3 regions of the Dickeya parazeae Ech586 genome follow, and region 2 is predicted to be linked to each of the others. Evidence: predicted binding sites of a transcription regulator. Region 2 holds the regulator's gene; each other region holds the start of a gene.
The links. The regulator CRP, encoded in region 2, controls carbon source genes, mostly activating them, when cyclic AMP is high. The targets are predictions, from matches to a motif close to ATGTGANNNNNNTCACAT.
Positions count from the first base shown of each region.

Region 1: a site for CRP is predicted at 3,208-3,225, ahead of DD586_RS17375 (iron-containing alcohol dehydrogenase). Genes of this name have one in related genera too.
Region 3: a site for CRP is predicted at 4,491-4,508, ahead of cdd (cytidine deaminase). Genes of this name have one in related genera too.

Region 1 covers NC_013592.1:3,987,604-3,994,839, forward strand. Annotated here, with positions in the region: gene DD586_RS17360 (DeoR/GlpR family DNA-binding transcription regulator) at 35-859, opposite strand; gene DD586_RS17365 (D-threonate 4-phosphate dehydrogenase) at 889-1,869, opposite strand; gene dtnK (D-threonate kinase) at 1,862-3,148, opposite strand; gene DD586_RS17375 (iron-containing alcohol dehydrogenase) at 3,364-4,500, shown strand; gene DD586_RS17380 (dihydrodipicolinate synthase family protein) at 4,607-5,491, shown strand; gene DD586_RS17385 (sodium:solute symporter family protein) at 5,529-6,950, shown strand; gene DD586_RS17390 (sialidase family protein) at 6,957-7,236, shown strand, end outside.
Region 2 covers NC_013592.1:4,290,697-4,297,932, reverse strand. Annotated here, with positions in the region: gene DD586_RS18765 (helix-turn-helix domain-containing protein) at 1-3, opposite strand, end outside; gene DD586_RS18760 (helix-turn-helix transcriptional regulator) at 116-379, shown strand; gene DD586_RS18755 (aminodeoxychorismate synthase component II) at 552-1,127, shown strand; gene argD (bifunctional acetylornithine/succinyldiaminopimelate transaminase) at 1,261-2,484, shown strand; gene crp (cAMP-activated global transcriptional regulator CRP) at 2,569-3,201, opposite strand; gene DD586_RS18740 (OsmC family protein) at 3,531-3,938, shown strand; gene DD586_RS18735 (phosphoribulokinase) at 4,028-4,897, opposite strand; gene DD586_RS18730 (YheU family protein) at 5,072-5,308, opposite strand; gene DD586_RS18725 (hydrolase) at 5,305-6,303, opposite strand; gene DD586_RS18720 (LysE family translocator) at 6,422-7,027, shown strand; gene DD586_RS18715 (ABC transporter ATP-binding protein) at 7,093-7,236, opposite strand, start outside.
Region 3 covers NC_013592.1:2,802,015-2,809,250, forward strand. Annotated here, with positions in the region: gene DD586_RS12300 (helix-turn-helix domain-containing protein) at 1-38, shown strand, start outside; gene DD586_RS12305 (hypothetical protein) at 254-739, shown strand; gene DD586_RS12310 (glycoside hydrolase family 3 protein) at 1,038-3,002, shown strand; gene DD586_RS12315 (CidA/LrgA family protein) at 3,287-3,697, shown strand; gene DD586_RS12320 (CidB/LrgB family autolysis modulator) at 3,697-4,395, shown strand; gene cdd (cytidine deaminase) at 4,575-5,462, shown strand; gene DD586_RS12330 (NAD-dependent malic enzyme) at 5,727-7,236, shown strand, end outside.

The DNA of each region.
Region 1 (7,236 bases), 300 kb from region 2:
GTGAAGAGAACAGAGCAAGAAGGGAAGCCGCCGTTCAGCGGCTCGCCACGCTCACCAGTTGCAGCGTAAACGGCTGCGCACGTAACTGACGTTCCACCTCTGGCGACAGGCCGCTGTCAGTGATGATATCGGTCAGTTCAGTCAACGCAGATACGCAAAACAGCGAGTAAGCGCCGTATTTGCTGCTGTCTGCCAGCAACACCCGACGGCTGGCGTTCATGCCTAGATCCTGTTTGATGCCCGCTTTTTCTTCCGTGGGGGTGGTGATGCCTTTCTCCAGGCTCCACGAGTTACAGCTGATAAAGGCAATATCCGGATAGACGCTGCGCAACAAACGACGACCGTGCTCACCAATGCAGGACTGGCTGCTGTCGTCGATACGCCCGCCAATAATCGTCACTTCTATCTGCTTGAACTCAGAGAGAAACAGCGCTATCTGCAAATCGGCGGTGATCACCCGCAGCGGCAAATGCGTCAGGTTACGCGCCAGTTCCAGCATGGTGGTACCGGCATCCAGCACCACTGCATTTCCCGGTTGCACCAGTGTCGCCGCCTGCCGGGCGATGGCCTGCTTTTCCGCCAGGCTGCGCTGCAGCTTTTCATTGGTTGTCGGCTGAGAAGGGATAAACCGGTTGAGCGTCACCCCGCCGTGGCTACGGCTGATGACGCCCTGCTCGTCGAGCTTGATCAAATCGCGGCGAATGGTCGCCGGGGACGCATCAATGACCGTCACAAGTTCATCCACCGTCACCAGATTATGGCTTTTCAGATAATCCAGAATCTGATCAAGACGGCTTTGTCCTCTCACTCGCTCTCCATTTACGCGTAACGTATCAGTCAATGTTGCACCCCACGACATCTTCAACAGGCTCCATATCCGCGATTATATCAGGCCAGTTGCATCGCCAGTTTGATGGAGATCGCCATGCTGTCAGACTTCGCTTTACCTGTCCAGGCGATATCAAACGCGGTACCGTGGTCCGCTGAGGTGCGGATAAACGGCAACCCGGCGGTGATATTCACACCATCATAAAAGCCCAGCAGTTTAAGCGGAATATGTCCCTGATCGTGGTACATCGCCACCACCATGTCGTATTGCCCCTCGTATGCCTGCAGGTACACCGTATCCGGCGGGCACGGGCCGTACGCGTCGATGCCTTTGGCTTTCATCGCCTCGATGGACGGACCGACAATAGTAATCTCTTCATCGCCGAACAAGCCATTTTCACCCGCATGCGGATTCACCCCGGCAACCGCAATGCGCGGCGCCTGATAGCCCACACGTTTGAGGAAGGTATCCGCCATCGCAATCACGGTTTCAACCCGATCACGGTTAAGCGTATCCAGGAATTTACGCAACGCAATATGGGTCGTGACATGAATCACTTTCAGTTTATCGGTGTACAACACCATCGCATAGTCACGGCTGTGGGTCAGCTTCGCCAGCAACTCGGTGTGCCCCGGGTAGAGGTGACCGGCAGAGTGCAGCGCCTCTTTGTTGAGCGGCGCGGTGGCAATCGCATGGACTTCACCCGCCATCGCCAGCTCGGTGGCGCGTTTCACGCAACGGTACGCCAGATCGCCCGCCTGCGCCTGTACCACGCCTTGTTTGAGACCCTGCGGGTCAGCCAGCGGCTCGTCGATCACGTTGATAACGCCGGGAGCGAAATGCGCATCGGCAGGCCGTTCGATTTCGTTGAGCTCCACCTGCGGCACAACGCCTAACGCCAGAATACGGCGCAGCGTCTGTACGCAGCCCACCACCACCGCCGGTGCGCCGGACAGTTCGCCTTCGGCCAACGACTTGATGATGATTTCCGGGCCGATGCCCGCCGGGTCGCCCATAGTTACCGCAATAATTTTACTCACACACGCTCTCCTCAATAAAACGCAATACATTCAGCAGGGTGGCCTCATCGCCAAACCCGCCCGCTTTCGTCATGACGGGAATGTCACCCACCAGGCTGTCGAGCAAACGTCCCCAGGGGACGCAGGAAGCAATCTGTCCTTTGATATGAAATCCGCTGGCCTGTAACGCGGTCGCGGCCGCAATGGCGATATCCCCGCCGGATAAATAGAGCCCGCCCGGTCGCTGACGCTGCACGATACGCCGCGTCAGTTCACCCAGCTGGCGACTGATGGTCTCCCCCAGTTGCTGACGGCTCATGCCGTAGCGCTGGCACAGACTGTCCACTTCAAATCGCTGATTATCGTCACGGCAGGTGCGCAGCACGCAGTGCTGTCCTGCGGCCAACACAGCCACCGCCTGCTGGCTGATTTGCACTAGCAAACCGTCATCCGCCGTCAGTAACCCGGCGATGTCTATATCGATTAACCGCACGTCGGGGCGTTGACCGGCCGCCTTAATCTGCAATTGAGCAATTTCACTCATCGAACCAATCACCGCCAGCAACGACCGACACGGTGCCGGAAACGACAGATACTGTGCCAGCGCTTCACTCAACCCGGCAGACCCCACCAGCAGCGGTTTTTCTGCCAATTGAGCGGCGGCCGCAACAATATGGTCAAGATCCTGCTGACTCTCGGCATCCAGCACCACCAGCCGCACACCGCTATCACTGAGCTGTTGCAGTCGAGCCGCCAGATTGCCGCCACGCACCTCGTCCAGCGACAACGCCGCCTGAGCCAGTTGGGTTTGCTCCGCCAGTCGTTTACCGATGGATGCTGAACGTACCGGCGTTTTCGGGTCGCTGGCAAATTCGGTATCCGTCAGCAACACGCCGTGTACCCACACTTGCCCATCACGGGTGACACGCCCCAGCGTTGGAGCAGCAGGCGCAATCAATGCCAGCGACAGATCCGCCGCATTCAGTGCCGCTTCTATTTCTGCGCCGGGGTTACCACGCAGGGTCGAATCCAGCTTTTTAACGATCCAACCGCGTGCGCCGGTTTTACGCCACAACGCCACCGCCTGTGCGGTACGCTCCGCCGCCACGGAAGCCGTGACAGCACGGCTGTCGGTGTTCACCACCAGCGCGTCATCCGTCTGTCCGGTATGGATAGCCGTGACGTCAAACATCACATTCACCCGCGCGCCCTGCAGCGCCAAACCGACGCCCGCATCGTTCGCACCAGTGAAGTCATCCGCCACCACCATGATTGGGGTGAAATCACGCCCGTCCGGCATACCCACTCTCCATCAGTTCGATTACCTGAAAATGATTATATTGAATCATGATTGATTATATGTGAGCAACATCAAATTATTCAAAACCAATTTCACCTATAAATTACCCCACACAATGCGAGTAAAACGATTTTTTTCCATCACAGCATAGAAATGTGATTGAAAAAAATCAGACCTATCCAGCTGAAGTCACAGCAAAAAGACAAGGTACCAGTATGAATATCAACAGCACCCTCATCAGCGGTTATCAGGCACTCCAGGATCTGGGCTACCTCCTGCGCGGCAGGCAGCACGTACTGTTGGTGACGGACAGGAACATCGTGGGACTGGCCGGGGTTCAGTCTCTGATCGCGCAACTGAAGGACAGCGTGCCACACCTTTCCCTGATTGATAACGTGCCGGCCGAACCCAGCCAGCACGATGTGGCGGCGGTCTTGCAACAATTGCCCGCCACCCAGCCTGATCTGGTGATCGGTGTCGGGGGCGGTAGCGTACTGGACGTCGCCAAACTGCTGTCGCTGCTGTGCGCCGGCGAAGAAGGCATCACGCTTGATAGCCTGCTGGAAGGTCGCAAACCGACACGGCGCACCACCTCGTTGCTGATCCCAACAACAGCGGGCACCGGTTCCGAAGCCACGCCAAACGCCATTCTGGCTATTCCGGAAAAAGAAACCAAAGTCGGGATTATCACCCCGGTAATGCTGCCGGATTATGTGGCGCTGATACCTGAACTGACCACCAGCATGCCAGCGCACATTGCTGCTTCAACCGGCATTGATGCGCTCTGTCACCTGATCGAATGCTTTACCGCCACCATCGCCAACCCGGTGGCCGACAACTATGCCTTAATCGGCATGAAGAAACTGTTCGCCAACATCGAAACCGCGGTGAACGAACCTTCTAATCTGGAAGCGCGCCTGAACATGCTGTGGGCTTCCTATTACGGCGGCGCGTCTATCGCCCACTCCGGTACTCATCTGGTCCACGCCATGTCTTACCCGCTGGGCGGCAAGTACCACATTCCTCATGGGGTAGCGAACGCCATTCTGCTGGCACCGTGCATGCGCTTCGTCCAGCACGCCGCGGCGGAAAAATTCGCGCAGGCTTATGACCTGCTGCCAGACGCCGACCTGTCGCTTTCCACTGAACAGAAAGCCGCTGCACTGGTGGATTACTTCACCGCGCTGGTGAAACGACTGAATCTGCCGTCGTCGCTGCAACAGTTGGGTATTAGCCCGGATCACCTGCCATATCTGGTGGAGTCCGCCTTGCAGGTACAGCGACTGATGAAAAATGTCCCGACTACCGTGACGGCGCAGGATGTCCACGCCATTTATTCAACGTTGTTTTAACAACCAGCCTAACCTGTTGTTTTAAAAAATTATAAGTGAGTGATTCAACCGTATCCGTTTTAACAACGTCGCTCTGGATAATGAAAAAGACCGAGGAACAATAACGATGACTAAAGCGATTACAGGCGTACTGACGGCGATCGTCACGCCTTTTGACCATCAGGGGGAATTCAGCCCCACCGCCATGCGCCAGCAGGTTCAACGCCAGATGCGCTATGGCAACGGCATTTTCTGTAACGGCACCAACGGTGAATTCTTTGTGTTGCACACCGACGAAAAAGTGGCCGTCACCGAAACCTGCGTGGATGAAGCCGCCGGAAAAGTACCGGTTGTAGCACACATCGGTGAAATCTCTACCCGTGAAACCATCAAGCTCGGCAAGCGCATCGCCGCATTGGGCGTGGATGCCGTTTCCGTCATCACGCCGTATTTCGTGCCGCTCAAACAAAGCGAACTGATAGACCACTACCGCGCGGTGGCGGACGCACTGCCGGTACCGGTGTTCATGTACAACATTCCGGCCCGTACCGGCAATACGCTGCAACCGGAAACGGTGCGCGTGCTGGCCGAGCACCCGAACATTATTGGCATCAAGGACAGCGCCGGTAGTTACGAAAGCCTGAGCGGCTTCTTGCAGGCGGTGAAAGATATGCCGAACTGCGATGTGCTCAACGGCCCGGATTCGCTGATTCATCAGGGGTTTGTTGACGGTTGCTCCGCCTGTATTTCAGGCCTGGCCAACGTGGCGCCACAGGCCATCAGCGAAATCTGGCACCGTTTCCACGCCGGTGACATCGAAGGCTCCCGCCAGGCACAAGAGCAGGTGAGCGAACTGCGTAAGACGCTGTACGCGGTGGCGTTCTCACCTGCCGTGGTGAAAAAAGCGCTGGTACTGATGGGGCAGGACGTCGGCGTCAGCCGCTACCCGATTGCGTTCTCAGCACAAGACGAAGAGACCATTCGCACCATTATTAAACCGTTCTCACAGTGAATGAGAACCTACCCTTACTCCTACAGGATCGAAAACCATGAACCATTTTGATCTGACAGACACACTTATCATCGTCGGGATAATTGTCGTCTACATTGCGCTTACCTCCTTGCTGACCCTGCGCCTGCGCAGTAAGTCCAACTCGGAGTTCATGGAAGGCTCACGCGCACTGCCGGCCTTTATCGTCGGTATCCTGCTGATGACCGAATTTATCGGTGCCAAATCGACCGTCGGTACGTCACAGGCCGCCTTTGAGAGTGGTATCGCGGCCTCCTGGTCGGTGATTGGCGCGGCTATCGGCTTCCTGCTGTTTGGCATGATTCTGGTGAAGAAGATCTATAACACCGGGAAAATCACCATTTCCGGTGCTATCGCTGAACGTTATGGCAACACCACCAAGAACATTATCTCCATCATCATGATCTACGCGCTGTTGCTGGTGAACGTAGGTAACTACGTCAGCGGCGCCGCGGCTATCTCCACCGTGCTGAAAGTGAGCCTGCCGGTGGCGGCGCTGATTACCGCTATCGTCAGTACCTTCTATTTCTACTTCGGCGGCATCAAAGGCGTTGCCTACGTCACGCTGATCCACAGCGGCATGAAATACATCGGGGTGATGGTCATTCTGTTCGTGGCGCTGAAAATGACCGGCGGCATCACGCCGATGGTCGAGAAGATGCCAGAATTCTACTGGACCTGGGACGGCAGTATCGGTGCCAGCACCATTGGCGCATGGCTTATCGGTACCATCGGCTCCATTTTCTGTACCCAGTTTGTGATTCAGGCTATAGCCTCCACCAAAGATGAGAAATCCGCCAAACGGGCGACCTGGATTGCGTTCCTGTTCTGTATGCCGATCGCCATTGCGATTGCCATCATCGGTGTCGCCGCCAAATTCGTACACCCGGAAATCAAGAGCCTGTACGCGTTGCCCATCTTCCTGCAGGACATGAATCCGTGGCTGGCAGGGCTTGTCACCACCTCGCTGGTGGCGTCCATCTTCATCAGCGTGAGTACGGTTGCACTGGCGATTGCCTCGCTGATCGTGAAAGATTTCTACGTGCCGTACTGCAAACCGACACCGGAAAAAGAATTCAAGATGACCCGCGTGTTCTCGCTGATCATCGGCTTCCTGCCGCTGGTGTTCGTGCTGCTGGTGCCGGAAGTGCTGAAACTGTCGTTCTTTACCCGTGCCATTCGTCTGTCGATTTCCGTGGTGGCGATGGTCGCCTTCTACCTGCCGTTCTTTAGCAGTTCGCGTGGCGTCAACGCGGGCCTAATTCTGTCCTGTGTCGTCACCTCAGTCTGGTACATCATGGGTAACCCGTTCGGCATCGACAACATGTACATTGCACTGGCAACACCGGCTGTGGTGATGGTGATTGACCGTCTGATCCCCAACAAAGCCGCCAAAGCCGGACAGAAAGTTGAACCATCCGTACCTCATTCTGGAGCCTAAGTAGTCATGACGACCGAAACGACCGAAACCATTACCATCGAACGCGACGGCCTGGTCCGCCCGGCTGACGCTGACAACCAACGTCTTGACGCGTACATTCCGTCAGAATGCCCGCAGAACCATGCGTCTAACCTGCTGCATCTGCCTAACGGCGATGTGCTGTGCGTCTGGTTCGGCGGCACCCAGGAAGGGGTGTCTGACATCTCGATTTACCTGTCGCGACTGGTGAACGGGAGCGGGCAATGGACGCCTGCCGTCAAACTCTCCGACGACCCGACCCGTTCCG
Region 2 (7,236 bases):
CATATAATCTTTACGCCTTATCTGGTAAGCATGGATCAATACTAAGTATTGCTTAGTATATTTTCAATGCACACCACTGAGAATCACCTCAATCACGTCACAATGCGGGATTCTCATGTTACCTCATCGTTTAAAGGCGGCCCGGCTCATGGCGGGATTATCTCAGGAGCGCTTAGGCATTCTTGCCGGGATAGACGAAGCGACAGCCAGCGCTCGCATGAATCAATATGAGCGTGGGATTCACACGCCAGATTTTGAGCTGGCGCGCCGACTGGCTGCTGTGCTGCATGTTCCTGCCTGTTATTTTTATACGGTAGAAGATGATTTGGCAGAAATGATCCTGTCGTTTTACGACACGAAGGAAAATCCATCTTCATAGATAGTGCCACGGAGCGCCCGCCCCCTCCCCAAAAAGGGGGCGGGTGCGGTGCCAGACGCTATCCTGCTATTGCAGATTTTTCGCCAAATAAGAAAAATTGCGGGTATTTTTGTGGGTATCGCAGAGTGATTTCCGTAGTTTACTTATTACATATCAGTAATTTAAATATTATATGCTGCTACTTATCGACAACTACGACTCCTTTACCTACAACCTGTACCAGTATTTTTGCGAACTGGGTTCAGAGGTGCTGGTCAGGCGTAATGATGCGCTGACGCTGGCAGACATTGAGCGGTTATCGCCGCAACGACTGGTGATTTCTCCCGGCCCCTGTACACCGGATGACGCAGGGATCTCGCTGGCGGCGATTCGCCATTTTGCCGGTCAACTGCCGATTCTGGGGGTATGCCTGGGGCATCAGGCGCTGGGACAGGTATTTGGCGCTCAGGTGGTGCGCGCCCGTCAGGTGATGCACGGCAAAACCTCGCCGGTACGGCATACCGGGCGCGGTGTGTTCGCCGGGCTGGCAAACCCGCTCACTGTCACGCGTTACCATTCGCTGGTGTTGGAAAAAAATACGCTGCCTGACTGTTTTGAGGTCACTGCATGGACTGAGTTTGACGGTGATATCGACGAGATCATGGGGATACGTCATCGCTCGTTGCCGCTGGAAGGTGTGCAGTTTCATCCAGAAAGCATCCTCAGCCAGCAAGGGCATCAGCTATTGAAAAATTTCCTTGATTTATAGTCGGATAGCGCAGGTCAGGACGGGTGTATCGGATTAGCGATTGCCTATTTTTGATTTTTTATGCATATTTATTGATTATATTTTCACTTAAAATCTTCACTCCACACTACGGGATATGACAACGGGGCAGCAAATGGCGACAGAGAAAGCAGCAGTAACACGGGATACTTACGATAAGGTAATTCTTCCGGTTTATGCACCCGCGCAGTTTGTGCCGGTAAAAGGCAAAGGGAGCCGTGTCTGGGATCAGCAGGGCAAAGAATATATCGATTTCTCCGGCGGCATCGCGGTAACGGCGCTGGGACATTGCCATCCGGCGTTGGTGGCGGCGTTGAAAGAGCAGGGTGAAACCCTGTGGCACACCAGCAACGTATTCACCAACGAACCGGCGCTGCGTCTGGCGACCAAACTGATCAACGCCACGTTTGCCGATCGTGTGTTTTTCGCCAACTCCGGTGCAGAAGCCAATGAAGCGGCGTTCAAACTGGCACGGCATTACGCCATTACCCGTCATAGCCCGTACAAAACCAAGATAATCTCGTTTTACCAGTCGTTTCATGGTCGCACCTTGTTTACCGTGTCGGTCGGTGGTCAGCCGAAATATGCCGATGGCTTCGGCCCGAAACCGGCGGATATCGTGCACGTGCCGTTCAACGACTTGGACGCGGTCAAAGCAGTAATGGATGACCACACCTGTGCCGTGGTGTTGGAGCCGATTCAGGGCGAAGGCGGTATTACGCCAGCGACACCGGCGTTCCTCAAGGGGGTGCGTGAGCTGTGCGATCAGTATCAGGCGCTGCTGGTGTTTGATGAAGTACAGTGTGGTATGGGCCGCAGCGGTAAGCTGTTCTCTTATATGCACTACGGCATCACGCCGGATATTCTGACCACCGCGAAAGCGCTGGGCGGCGGTTTCCCGATCAGCGCCATGCTGACCACGGAAGAGATTGCGTCGGTGATGGCGGTTGGGACACACGGCACCACCTATGGCGGCAACCCGCTGGCTTGCGCGGTGGCGGAAGCGGCGCTGGATGTGATCAATACACCGGAAGTGCTGTCCGGCGTGGTCGATCGCCATGCGCGTTTTGTGTCTGCGCTTGAGCGCATCAACGCCCAGTACGGTATTTTTGATGAAATCCGTGGCATGGGCCTGCTGCTGGGCGCACAGCTAAAACCGGCCTGGCATGGCCGCGCCCGTGATTTTCTGGCGGCATCGGCAGATCTGGGGTTGATGATTTTGGTGGCAGGGCCGGATGTGATCCGTTTTGTGCCGTCGCTGGTGATCACCCCGGAAGAGATCGACCAGGGGATGGCACTGTTTGAAAAAGCCGTGGCGCAGGTAGTGAAGGGCGCGTAATCGCGGTTGCCGCCTTTAGCTGAAGTGAAAAGAGCGTGCCATGTGGCACGCTCTTTTCACGTCTACAAGCTAGCTGATGATAAATCAGCGAGTACCATATACCACGATGGTTTTACCGTGGGCGGAGATCAGGTTCTGGTCTTCCAGCATTTTCAGAATGCGGCCGACAGTTTCGCGGGAACAGCCGACGATCTGGCCGATTTCCTGACGGGTGATCTTGATCTGCATACCATCCGGGTGGGTCATGGCGTCCGGCTGTTTGGCCAGATTAAGCAGGGTTTGCGCGATGCGGCCCGTCACGTCGAGGAACGCCAGGTTGCCGACTTTTTGCGAGGTCACCTGCAGACGACGTGCCATCTGTGAGGACAAGCGCATCAGAATGTCCGGGTTGACCTGGATGAGCTGGCGGAATTTTTTATAGGAGATTTCAGCAACTTCACAGGCTGTTTTCGCCCGGACCCACGCACTGCGTTCCTGCCCGTCTTCAAACAAGCCAAGTTCGCCAATAAAATCGCCCTGATTCAGATAAGACAGAATCATTTCCTTGCCTTCTTCATCCTTGATCAGCACGGCAACCGAGCCTTTCACGATGTAGTAAAGCGTCTCTGCTTTTTCACCCTGGTGGATTAGGGTGCTCTTCGATGGGTACTTGTGAATGTGGCAATGAGAAAGGAACCATTCGAGAGTCGGGTCTGTTTGCGGTTTGCCGAGAACCATTCGCTGTTATCCTCTGTTGTTAATTCACTGCGCAAATCACAGGGCTCAGAGTTCCCTGTACGGCGTGATAACATAGTTATAATTCAATTCCGTCCTGGCGGAATGACGTCAGGGAATATACTGAGGCTGTCTATCAGATGACGCCAGTAAGCCGGTGGTGGGTCAGGCATCGGCTCAACAACACATGCCGGTTTACGCTTTTGTTTGTAACACAGGTTGAGTGTAGTGTCTTGTGTTGTCTCGCTTCAGCATGATTAAGCTCTGATTATCAGGCTTTTTTGTACATAAGCGATGTAAAATTTCAAAAATAATTGATTGAGGACAAAATTATGCAGGCGCGGGTGAAATGGGTTGAAGGGTTAACGTTTCTTGGTGAATCCGCTTCCGGACATCAACTGCTGATGGATGGCAACGCAGGCGATAAAGCGCCCAGCCCGATGGAAATGGTACTGATGGCCGCAGGCGGATGCAGCGCCATCGATGTGGTGTCTATCCTGCAAAAAGGCCGTCATGACGTGGTGGATTGTGAAGTCCGCCTGACGTCTGAACGCCGTGAGGAGGCACCGCGCCTGTTCACCGCCATCAACCTGCATTTTATCGTCACCGGCAAGGGCTTGGGCGATAAAGCCGTGGAGCGCGCGGTGTCGCTGTCAGCCGAAAAATACTGCTCTGTGGCGTTGATGCTGGGAAAAGCCGTGAACATCACCCACAGCCATGAAGTGATCGCGCTGGATTAAACACCTCTGCTCGCGGTGGTGTGCTGTCCTGGCCACCGCGTCGTTAAGCGCCGGTTTATCGGCGCTTATCATCGCTCTTATCGCCGGTGTCAGTCGATTTTATTGCCTTCCATCAACCGCTGCACCAGCGGCATCATGATCAACTCCATCGCCAGCCCCATTTTGCCACCCGGTACCACCAGCGTATTGATGTGGGAAATGAACGAGCCCTGCAACATGGCCAGCAGGTAGGGGTAATCAATGCGGTCCAGACCCTGAAAGTGGATCACCACGAAACTTTCGTCCATCGAGGGAATGGCTTTGGCGGCGAACGGGTTAGAGGTATCAACCGTCGGCACCCGCTGGAAGTTGATGTGGGTGCGGGAAAACTGCGGGGTAATATGGGTGATGTAGTCTTCCATCGAGCGCACGACGGAATCCATCACCGCCTCGCGGGAGTGACCGCGTTCGTTAACGTCGCGTACCAGCTTCTGAATCCATTCCAGGTTGACTATCGGCACCACACCGACCAGCAGGTCGACATGCCGGGCAACATCATGCTGCGCGGTGACCACGCCGCCGTGTAATCCCTCGTAGAACAGCAGGTCGGTCGGCTCTGGCATCGGCTCCCAGGGCGTGAAAGTCCCCGGCACCTGATTGTAGGGGATGGCTTCATCATAGGTGTGCAGGTATTTGCGGGTCTGTCCGGTGCCGCTACGACCGTATTCGATAAAGGTGTTTTCCAGTTGGCAGAAGTCGTTGGCTTCCGGCCCGAAATAGCTGATGTGACGCCCCAGATCCCGTGCCTTGCGGATCGCCATATCCATTTCCGGTCGGGTATAGCGGTGATAACTGTCGCCATCCACCAGCGCGGCGCGCAGATTCAGTTGCTGGAATATCTTGCGAAACGCCAGGCTGGTGGTCGTGGTCCCCGCGCCGCTGGAGCCGGTGACCGCGATAATCGGGTGCTGGTGCGACATGGTGTGTAACCTCCGATGTGTAGGGCAATCTTCGGTGAAGTCATCATTCGATGAGTAAGGGCTATGCCGTGCAGAGCCATCAGGCCATGTTATATCTGATCCATGTTAGATCTGATCATTGTTAGCATGTTTATCGCACACTGACACGGCAATTTACGTTTTTAAGCGATTGATTCAGGGCTGATACCGTTCATTATTGCTGAGCTGGCGGCGGGGCATGATATTGACGGTTTCATGCAATTCCGACCACACCAGGACGACCTCGCCGTGCGCCAGTTGCTGACGTATATCTGCCACTTTCTCTTCCAGTGTGCGCTCCTGCTCGCCGTAGTCGGTGCCTTCACGCAGGACGAACGATTCAATCAGATTTTGCAGTGTTTCCGGTGCCAGTTCTTGCCAGGGAATGATCATGCGTGCTGCTCCAGATAAGGGGTAAACCACTCGGGAATACGGTGCTCCAGCCACAATTCAGGCTGTCGCCAGGATCCGCCAACAAAACCGACATGACCGCCATGTTCCGTCAACTGGTAGTCGATATTGGTCGGGAGTTGCGAGACATCAGCGATGACTTCCGGCGTCATAAACGGGTCGTCTTTGGCGTGGATGACCAGTAATGGCTGGCGGATACGCGGCAGTAAAGGCAGGGCGCTGCTGCGTCGGTAATAATCGGTTGCGTCGGTGAAACCGTGCAGCGGTGATGTGACCAGCTCGTCAAACTCTCGCAGGCGATGCACCCGACGTAACCGACTGGCGGACACCGGCAGGCAATCGGGGTACATCGCCAACTTGTGCAAGGCGTTGCGACGCAGTGAATTCAGCAGATAGAACTGGTAGAGGCGTGAAAAACCCTGTTCCAGACGAGTGCTACACGGCTCGAGCATCAATGGCGCGGATACCACCGCCGCGGCATCCAACGGGCAGGACGCACCTTGTTGCGCCAGCAGGCAAGCCAGCATATTCCCACCCAGAGAAAACCCCGCCGCGACGGTGGGGACGTCACCCAGCGTCTGACGCAGCCAGTGCAGGAAGTAGCGTGCGTCTTCGGTTTCACTGGCGTGATACGCCCGTGGCAGGCGGTTCGGTTGTCCGCTGCAACCACGAAAGTGCATCACCACCGCCAGCCAGCCGCGCTGTTGGCAGGCGGCCATCAGTCCGTGGGCGTAAGGGCTGTGAAAACTGCCTTCCAGCCCGTGAAACAGTACCACACGGGGTTTATGTGCTGCGTGTTGTGGCGCTTCGCTCCAGGCCAGGTCGATAAAATCGCCGTCCGGCAAGGTCAGACGCTGCCAGACGGGTTTCAGAGCCGCATGACGGCGAAGCAGACGCGGTAGCAGCGTCTGAATATGCGGGTTGCGCCCACCCGGCAGGGGCTGAAAGCACGCATTACGGTAAGAAGAATTATTCATAAAAAGAGAGCCATGATGAAAAGAGGCATTGGGGCCCGCCGCGGCATGGTGAAGCACTTGTCTGCATCCTGTCGCGCTGCTAGGTTTAACGTCCCTTATGTTAAAGGATCGTCGTTTCATGGAGCACGTCAGCCTGTTTCTTTCAATGCTCGGTTTCTTGTGGGTCGCTGCCATTACACCTGGGCCCAATAATATGCTACTTACGGCCTCCGCAGCCAACTTTGGCGTATTACGCTCTATGTCGTTGATGCTGGGTATCATGATCGGTATGCAGAGCATACTGTTGTTGGTGGCACTGGGGCTGGGTAGCCTGATCCTGCTTTATCCCTCGCTGCATCTGGCGCTGAAGCTACTGGGCAGTGCCTATCTGCTGTGGTTATCGTGGAAGATTGCCACGGCGGCTTACGAAAAGCTGGATACCGAAACGGCACCGCCGCGGCCGATTCCGTTGTATCAGGGTGGGTTGTTGCAGTTCCTCAACCCCAAAGCCTGGCTGATGTCACTGGGCGCGGTCGCGGGGTTTAGCCTGTCTGGCGACGGCTATGTCGGGTCGGTGGTGGCCATCAGCGTGGCGATGGTGTGCGTTAATTTCGTGGCCGGGGTTATCTGGCTGGGATTTGGTGCGATGATCGGCCGCCTGCTGCAAAGTCCGCGTGCCTGGAAAGTATTCAACCTCGCGATGGGGTTACTGACCGCGACCTGCGTGCTGATGATCTGGCATTAATCATCGTGAAGAGCGTCTGAACAGCGGGCCACCGTATTGCGCCCGCCGTTCACTCTGGATGGTGCTTACCCTTGGGCTTCGGCGTCGCGCAGCAACTGTTCGAGTTGTTCCTGCGCATCCAGCCAGGCCATTTCGGTGTTCTCCAGTTCGGCCTTCGTCACGCTTTGTTTTTGCAAACAGTCGGTCAATTCGCTTTTGCGGCTGACGTC
Region 3 (7,236 bases), 1.5 Mb from region 2:
GCAGGCACCTCAATACACAAAATTCCCCCGCGCCCTGAGTCTACAAACCCTCTCCACCCGCATCCACGGCGACTGACATTGGTGTTCTGTGTTACCAGAACACCGATGACCGTATCGCCTCACTTACGCGAATTGTCACTTTCATTCGATATCATGACTTTATCGAGCATTCCCGCTTAGATTGTGCTGCGTTACCGTAAGCACACTACGATTTACGATAAAACACGATTCACGATAAAAAAGGAAATGACCCATGCTGGAATATAACCTGATGAAATTGATGCATGCGCTGGCGGCAGTGGCTGCCACTGGCCCGTTACTGTTTGCTCCCTGGCTTTCATGGCGGTTGCAATCCTGCCAACAGACCCCTGAAAAGCAACTGTTGCTGAGTGGATTAACCATTACCGACAGATTTTACAACGTGGCAGGCTGGCTGCTGATGATAAGCGGGGCCGTCATGCTGTGGCTGGATGACTGGCACCGCTTATTCCAGTTATGGTTTGTCCTGAGTGTGGCGTTTTTCGTCATCGACTCTATCGCCGAAAAAAAATGGCGTGACCCGGCCACGACCGCACTCGACACCACCGCTCCTGGTGAACCCAGCTGGTTATTGCATACCTCCCGACTGCACCGTGCGGTGTTAACCCAAATGGGGTCAACCAGTCTGATTTTGCTGGCGATGTTATTGCATAACCAGTTGACGATGAGTCTGCTGAGCATCACCTCATTTATCCACTAAACCCAGCCAGATTCATTCCCTCCTCTTATTACGCACAGCGCAATGATTGCTGCCACCTCCCTCCGGTGGCAGCGCACAGGTCACCACTATTTCTTTGAACTCTATCCAGAATTTTATCCCGCTGACTTGAAGGCCACCTGAAGGCTGCACTAGTGTTGATGTGGACTATTGATGTGAATTGTTAATGTGAACGACCTCTCTGGCAGGACAACGGCGAGCGCTCTCCCACATGCGCTGTGAAGCGGTATTGCTGTTGTCTGCAACCGCTGTACCACCTCAAATAACGAGAAATCTACACATGGAAAAAAGTGCGACACGACAAAAGGCGCTTCTCATCGCGCTTCCCTTACTGTTTTCCCCTCTGGCAAGCGCAGTACAACAGGCCGTGCTCGATACCCGTGGCGCACCGTTGATCACGGTCAACGGGCTGACATTTAAAGATCTGAACCGCGACGGAAAACTCAACCCGTACGAAGACTGGCGTTTACCTGCGGCAGAGCGGGCGGCGGACCTGGTCTCACGCATGACGCTGGCGGAAAAAGCCGGGGTGATGATGCACGGTTCCGCGCCAACGGCAGGCAGCGTCACCGGTGCCGGTACTCAGTATGATCTCAATGCGGCAAAGACCATGATTGCCGATCGCTACGTCAACAGCTTTATTACCCGGCTTTCCGGCGATAATCCGGCCCAGATGGCCGAGGAAAACAATAAATTACAGCAACTAGCCGAAGCCACCCGGCTGGGGATCCCTCTCACTATCAGTACCGACCCGCGCAGTTCGTTCCAGTCACTGGTCGGCGTCAGCGTGTCGGTGGGTAAATTCAGCAAATGGCCGGAAACGCTTGGACTGGCAGCAATTGGCGACGAAGAACTGGTCAGACGCTTTGCCGATATTGTGCGCCAGGAATACCGCGCCGTCGGCATCACCGAAGCGTTATCACCGCAGGCAGACCTCGCCACCGAACCACGCTGGCCACGTATTGATGGCACCTTTGGCGAAGACCCTGACCTGACGAAAAAAATGGTGCGCGGTTATGTCACCGGTATGCAGAACGGTAAAAATGGTCTCAACGCACAAAGCGTCATTTCGATAGTAAAACACTGGGTCGGTTACGGTGCGGCGAAAGACGGTTGGGACAGTCACAATGTTTACGGCAAGTACGCGCAATTCCGGCAAAACAACCTGCAATGGCACATCGACCCGTTTACCGGAGCGTTTGAAGCCCATGCGGCGGGTATCATGCCGACTTACTCCATCTTGCGAAACGCGAGCTGGCACGGCAAACCCATTGAACAGGTCGGGGCCGGGTTCAATCGCTTCCTGCTCACTGACCTGCTGCGCGGTCAGTATGGTTTTGATGGCGTCATCCTCAGCGACTGGCTTATCACCAACGACTGCAAAGGCGATTGCCTGACTGGCGTGAAGCCGGGGGAAAAACCAGTGCCGCGCGGTATGCCATGGGGTGTGGAGAAACTGACACCCGCCGAGCGCTTCGTCAAAGCCGTGAATGCCGGGGTTGATCAGTTCGGCGGCGTCACCGACTCAGCGCTGCTGGTGCAGGCGGTACAGGACGGCAAACTGAGCGAAGCTCGCCTTGATACCTCCGTCAACCGCATACTGAAACAGAAATTCCAGACCGGATTATTCGAACGCCCCTACGTTAATGCCACACAAGCCAACGACATCGTCGGCAGAGCAGACTGGCAACAACTGGCAGATGACACCCAGGCCCGCTCACTGGTCCTGTTGCAAAACAATAATCTGTTACCACTGCGTAAAGGCAGCCGGGTCTGGCTGCACGGTATTGCGGCAAACGCGGCACAGGAGGTTGGCTTTATCGTCGTGAATACGCCAGAACAGGCCGACGTAGCGCTGATCCGCACCCACACGCCATACGAACAGCCACACAAGAACTTTTTCTTCGGCAGCCGCCATCATGAGGGGTCACTGGCGTTTCGCAACGACAACCCGGACTATCAGGCTATCGTGCGCGCCAGCGCTAAAGTGCCAACGCTGGTGACCGTCTATATGGAACGCCCCGCCATCCTGACCAATGTGGTGGATAAAACCCGTGCGGTGGTCGCCAACTTTGGCGTTAGCGATAGCGTATTGCTCAACCGGCTGATGTCAGGCGCGGCTTATACGGCAAAATTGCCGTTTGAACTGCCGTCGTCTATGTCGGCGGTGCGCAACCAGCAGCCCGATCTGCCTTATGACAGCGCAAAACCGCTGTTCCCATTCGGTTATGGCCTGCCTCACTGAGCCGCCGTCACGGTTCCATGCTATTTAGTCCATGGCATGGAACCAATGTGATGGAGCGAACGTAACAAACGTAATGGTACACAAGTCGTCCCGGCGTCCCCGGCGTCATGGCGGCGACTTGTTCCCCCCAGCCAATCTGAATCTATCCACGCCCCAGTCAATCTGCTGTCATTCATGAAAAGCCGAACGGCAGAGGTGAAACTCCCCTCTCATTTTTGTGATTCGTAGCACACTAGCGACATTAGCGTTATCATCATCTTAACGGTTCTTCAGGATTTTCCTCTATGCGCAATACCATCACACTGTGCTGGCAGTATTTACGCGCTTTCGCATTGATTTATCTGTGTCTGTTTATTGGCAATGCGATATCCGCGCTACTCCCGATTACCATTCCCGGCAGCATTCTCGGCATGTTGGTGCTGTTTGCCTTGCTGGCATCGCAAATTCTGCCGTCGCGCTGGGTCAAGCCGGGTTGCCAGTTACTGATCCGCTACATGGCACTGCTGTTCGTGCCTATCGGGGTGGGGGTGATGAATTATTATGGCGTTGTGCGCGATCAGTTCGGCCCCATCGTCGTTTCCTGTCTGGTCAGCACATTTGTGGTCATGACAGTTGTGGGTTACACCACCCAGATGATGCACCGTGATCGGGTAGCACCAGACCGGAACACCACAGACACGAAGGAAGAGAAATAATGCTGAATTATCTGTGGTGGTCACTACCGCTGACGCTGGTGGTTTTCTTTGGCGCCCGTCACGTAGCGTTAACGTTGAAAATGCCATTACTGAACCCGTTGCTGGTCTCGATGCTGGTGATCATCCCGCTGCTGCTGGTTCTGGATATCCCTTACAGTCACTATTTTAGCGGCAGCGCCATCCTCAACAGCCTACTGCAACCCGCGGTGGTGGCGCTGGCTTTTCCATTATATGAACAGCTACATCAAATCCGCGCGCGCTGGAAATCCATCATCAGTGTTTGTTTTATCGGTAGCGTCACCGCCATTATTTCCGGCACCGTGATTGCCTTGTGGCTCGGTGCTTCGCGGGAAATCGCCGCCTCCGTGCTGCCAAAGTCGGTCACCACACCAATCGCTATGGCTGTTGCCAGTGCTATCGGCGGCATTCCCGCCGTCAGCGCTCTGTGTGTGATTCTTGTTGGTATTGTCGGCGCAGTCATGGGCCACGCGTTATTAAATCGGTTAAATATTCGCGCCAAATCTGCCCGCGGACTGGCAATGGGAACAGCGTCACACGCACTCGGTACCGCCCGCTGCGCGGAAGTCGATTTTCAAGAGGGTGCCTTCAGCTCGCTGGCTCTTGTTATCTGCGGCATCATCACTTCACTGATCGCGCCATTCCTATTTCCGGTGATCGTCCGTCTGATGGGGGCATAACGCCCCCCTTCAGTCTGTTTTTCCTGCTTGCAACTGGCTTAAAACCTGCGAGATATCTCGCATTTGTAATTTCTTTTTCATTCATTTCATTCTAAAAGTGATAATAATCACAAATATTAGCTGTATCACTGTCCACACTTGGGTCAGTACGCCTTGTAAACCGGGAAAGAGAAACCACCATGCAAGCACGCTTTCATGACGCCTTCACGCAATTGCCTGCAACGCTACAAACCGCACTGGCACCCATACTGGCGCGTGACGATTTCGCCGCCATGCTAACCGCTGACGACGTCCGCCAGATTTGCGCCCACTGCCATCTCGACGCCGATGGGCTGGCCTTTGCCCTGCTGCCGCTGGCTGCCGCCTGCGCGCTGACGCCAGTGTCTGATTTTCACGTCGGTGCCATCGCACAAGGTGTCAGTGGCGCATTCTACTGGGGCGCCAATATGGAGTTTGACGGCCTGCCGTTACAGCAGACTATCCATGCCGAACAAAGCGCGATTAGCCACGCCTGGTTGCGCGATGAACCCGCGTTGCGCGCGGTGACCGTCAATTACACGCCCTGTGGTCACTGCCGCCAGTTCATGAATGAACTGAACAGTGCACCTGAATTGCGTATTTGTCTGCCGGGACGCGCGGCGGCCCCGCTCGGCCATTACCTGCCGGATGCCTTTGGCCCACGAGACCTGGCGATCAACACCCTGTTGATGGATACCATCGATAATGGATTAACACTGGCAACGGATGACACGCTGTGTCAGTTAGCGCTAGCCGCCGCCAACCGCAGCCATGCGCCGTACAGTAAAGCGTTTAGCGGCATCGCGCTGGAGACGCGGCAAGGCCACCGCTATACCGGTCGCTACGCGGAAAACGCCGCGTTCAACCCCAGCCTGCCCCCGTTACAGGCCGCGCTGAATCTGGTCAATCTGGCTGGCGAAGCATTCAGCGACATTCAGCATGCGGTTTTGGTGGAATCAAGCCATGCCACACTCAGTCAGTGGAGTCTGGCCCAACCGTTGCTGGCCTCGTTAGGGTGCACTTCGCTGCATCGCGCGCTGGCCGATTAAGACATGACGCCGCCGTCTTATTCATCGTGAGAATATCGTGGGAATAATGAGATGGCGGCATCCTCACCTTGAGGCTGTCTATGTTGGTCGCTGAAAGCTGTATCTATGTGACTTCCCCCACATATTTTTTATATGCAAGTCATCTGTAATTATTTTAATTAACAATCCCTGTACATATTTGCTGGGTACTTTAAGATCCCGGTATCGATCGCTTCCCGCTGGTTCTCCCGAACCGGTTTCAGCTACCAAAGAGTCGAAAAAGTCATGGAATTGGAATACGAAAGTAAACGTCCGCTCTACATCCCTTATGCTGGTCCTCTCCTGCTCGAGTTTCCCCTTCTGAACAAAGGCAGCGCCTTTACCGAAGAAGAACGTGGTCACTTCAACCTGCACGGTCTGCTGCCTGAAGCGGTAGAAACCATTGAAGAACAAGCAGAACGCGCCTGGCGGCAGTATCAGGAATTCAAGAACGATATGGAAAAACACGTGTACCTGCGTAATATCCAGGACACGAACGAAACCCTGTTCTACCGCCTGCTGGAAAACCACCTGAGCGAAATGATGCCGATCATTTACACGCCGACGGTTGGTGCCGCTTGTGAGCACTTCTCCGACATTTATCGTCGTGCCCGTGGTCTGTTCATCTCCTATCCTAACCGTGAGCATATCGACGATATGCTGCAAAACGCCACCAAACAGAACGTAAAAGTCATCGTGGTGACGGACGGCGAGCGTATTCTGGGTCTGGGCGACCAGGGTATCGGCGGTATGGGGATTCCGATCGGTAAGCTGTCATTGTACACCGCGTGCGGCGGCATCAGCCCAGCGTATACCCTGCCGGTAGTACTGGATGTCGGTACCAACAACCCGCAACTGCTCAACGACCCGCTGTACATGGGCTGGCGTCACCCGCGTATTACCGGTGACGAATACTATGAATTCGTGAACGAATTCATTCAGGCGGTGAAACGTCGCTGGCCGAACGTTCTGCTGCAGTTCGAAGACTTCGCACAGAACAACGCCATGCCGTTGCTGAACCGCTACCGTGATGAAATCTGTAGCTTCAACGACGACATTCAAGGCACCGCCGCCGTAGCACTGGGCAGCCTGATCGCCGCCAGCCGTGCTGCAGGCAGCCAGTTACGTGATCAGACCGTGGCTTTCCTGGGTGCTGGTTCCGCCGGTTGCGGTATCGCCGAGCAGATTATCGCACAGATGAAGTCTGAAGGCCTGAGCGACGAAGAAGCCCGCGCCCGCGTATTCATGGTAGACCGTTTTGGCCTGTTGACCGACAAACTGCCTAACCTGCTCGACTTCCAGAGCAAGCTGGTGCAGAAAAGCGACAAACTGGCTCAGTGGGACGTCACCCGTGACGCCATCTCGTTGATGGATGTGATGCGTAACGCCAAGCCGACTATCCTGATCGGCGTATCAGGTCAGCCGGGCCTGTTCACGGAAGAAATCATCCGTGAAATGCACCGCAATTGCGCTCGCCCAATCGTGATGCCGTTGTCTAACCCGACATCTCGTGTGGAAGCGCGTCCGGAAGATATCATCCGCTGGACCGACGGTGCCGCACTGGTCGCGACCGGTAGCCCGTTCTCCCCGGTAAAACACAAAGACAAGGTTTACCCGATCGCGCAGTGCAACAACTCCTACATTTTCCCAGGTATCGGTCTGGGTGTGTTGGCCAGTGGCGCGAAACGTATTACTGATGGCATGCTGATGGCATCCAGCCGTGCGCTGGCTGACTGCTCTCCGCTGGCGAATCAGG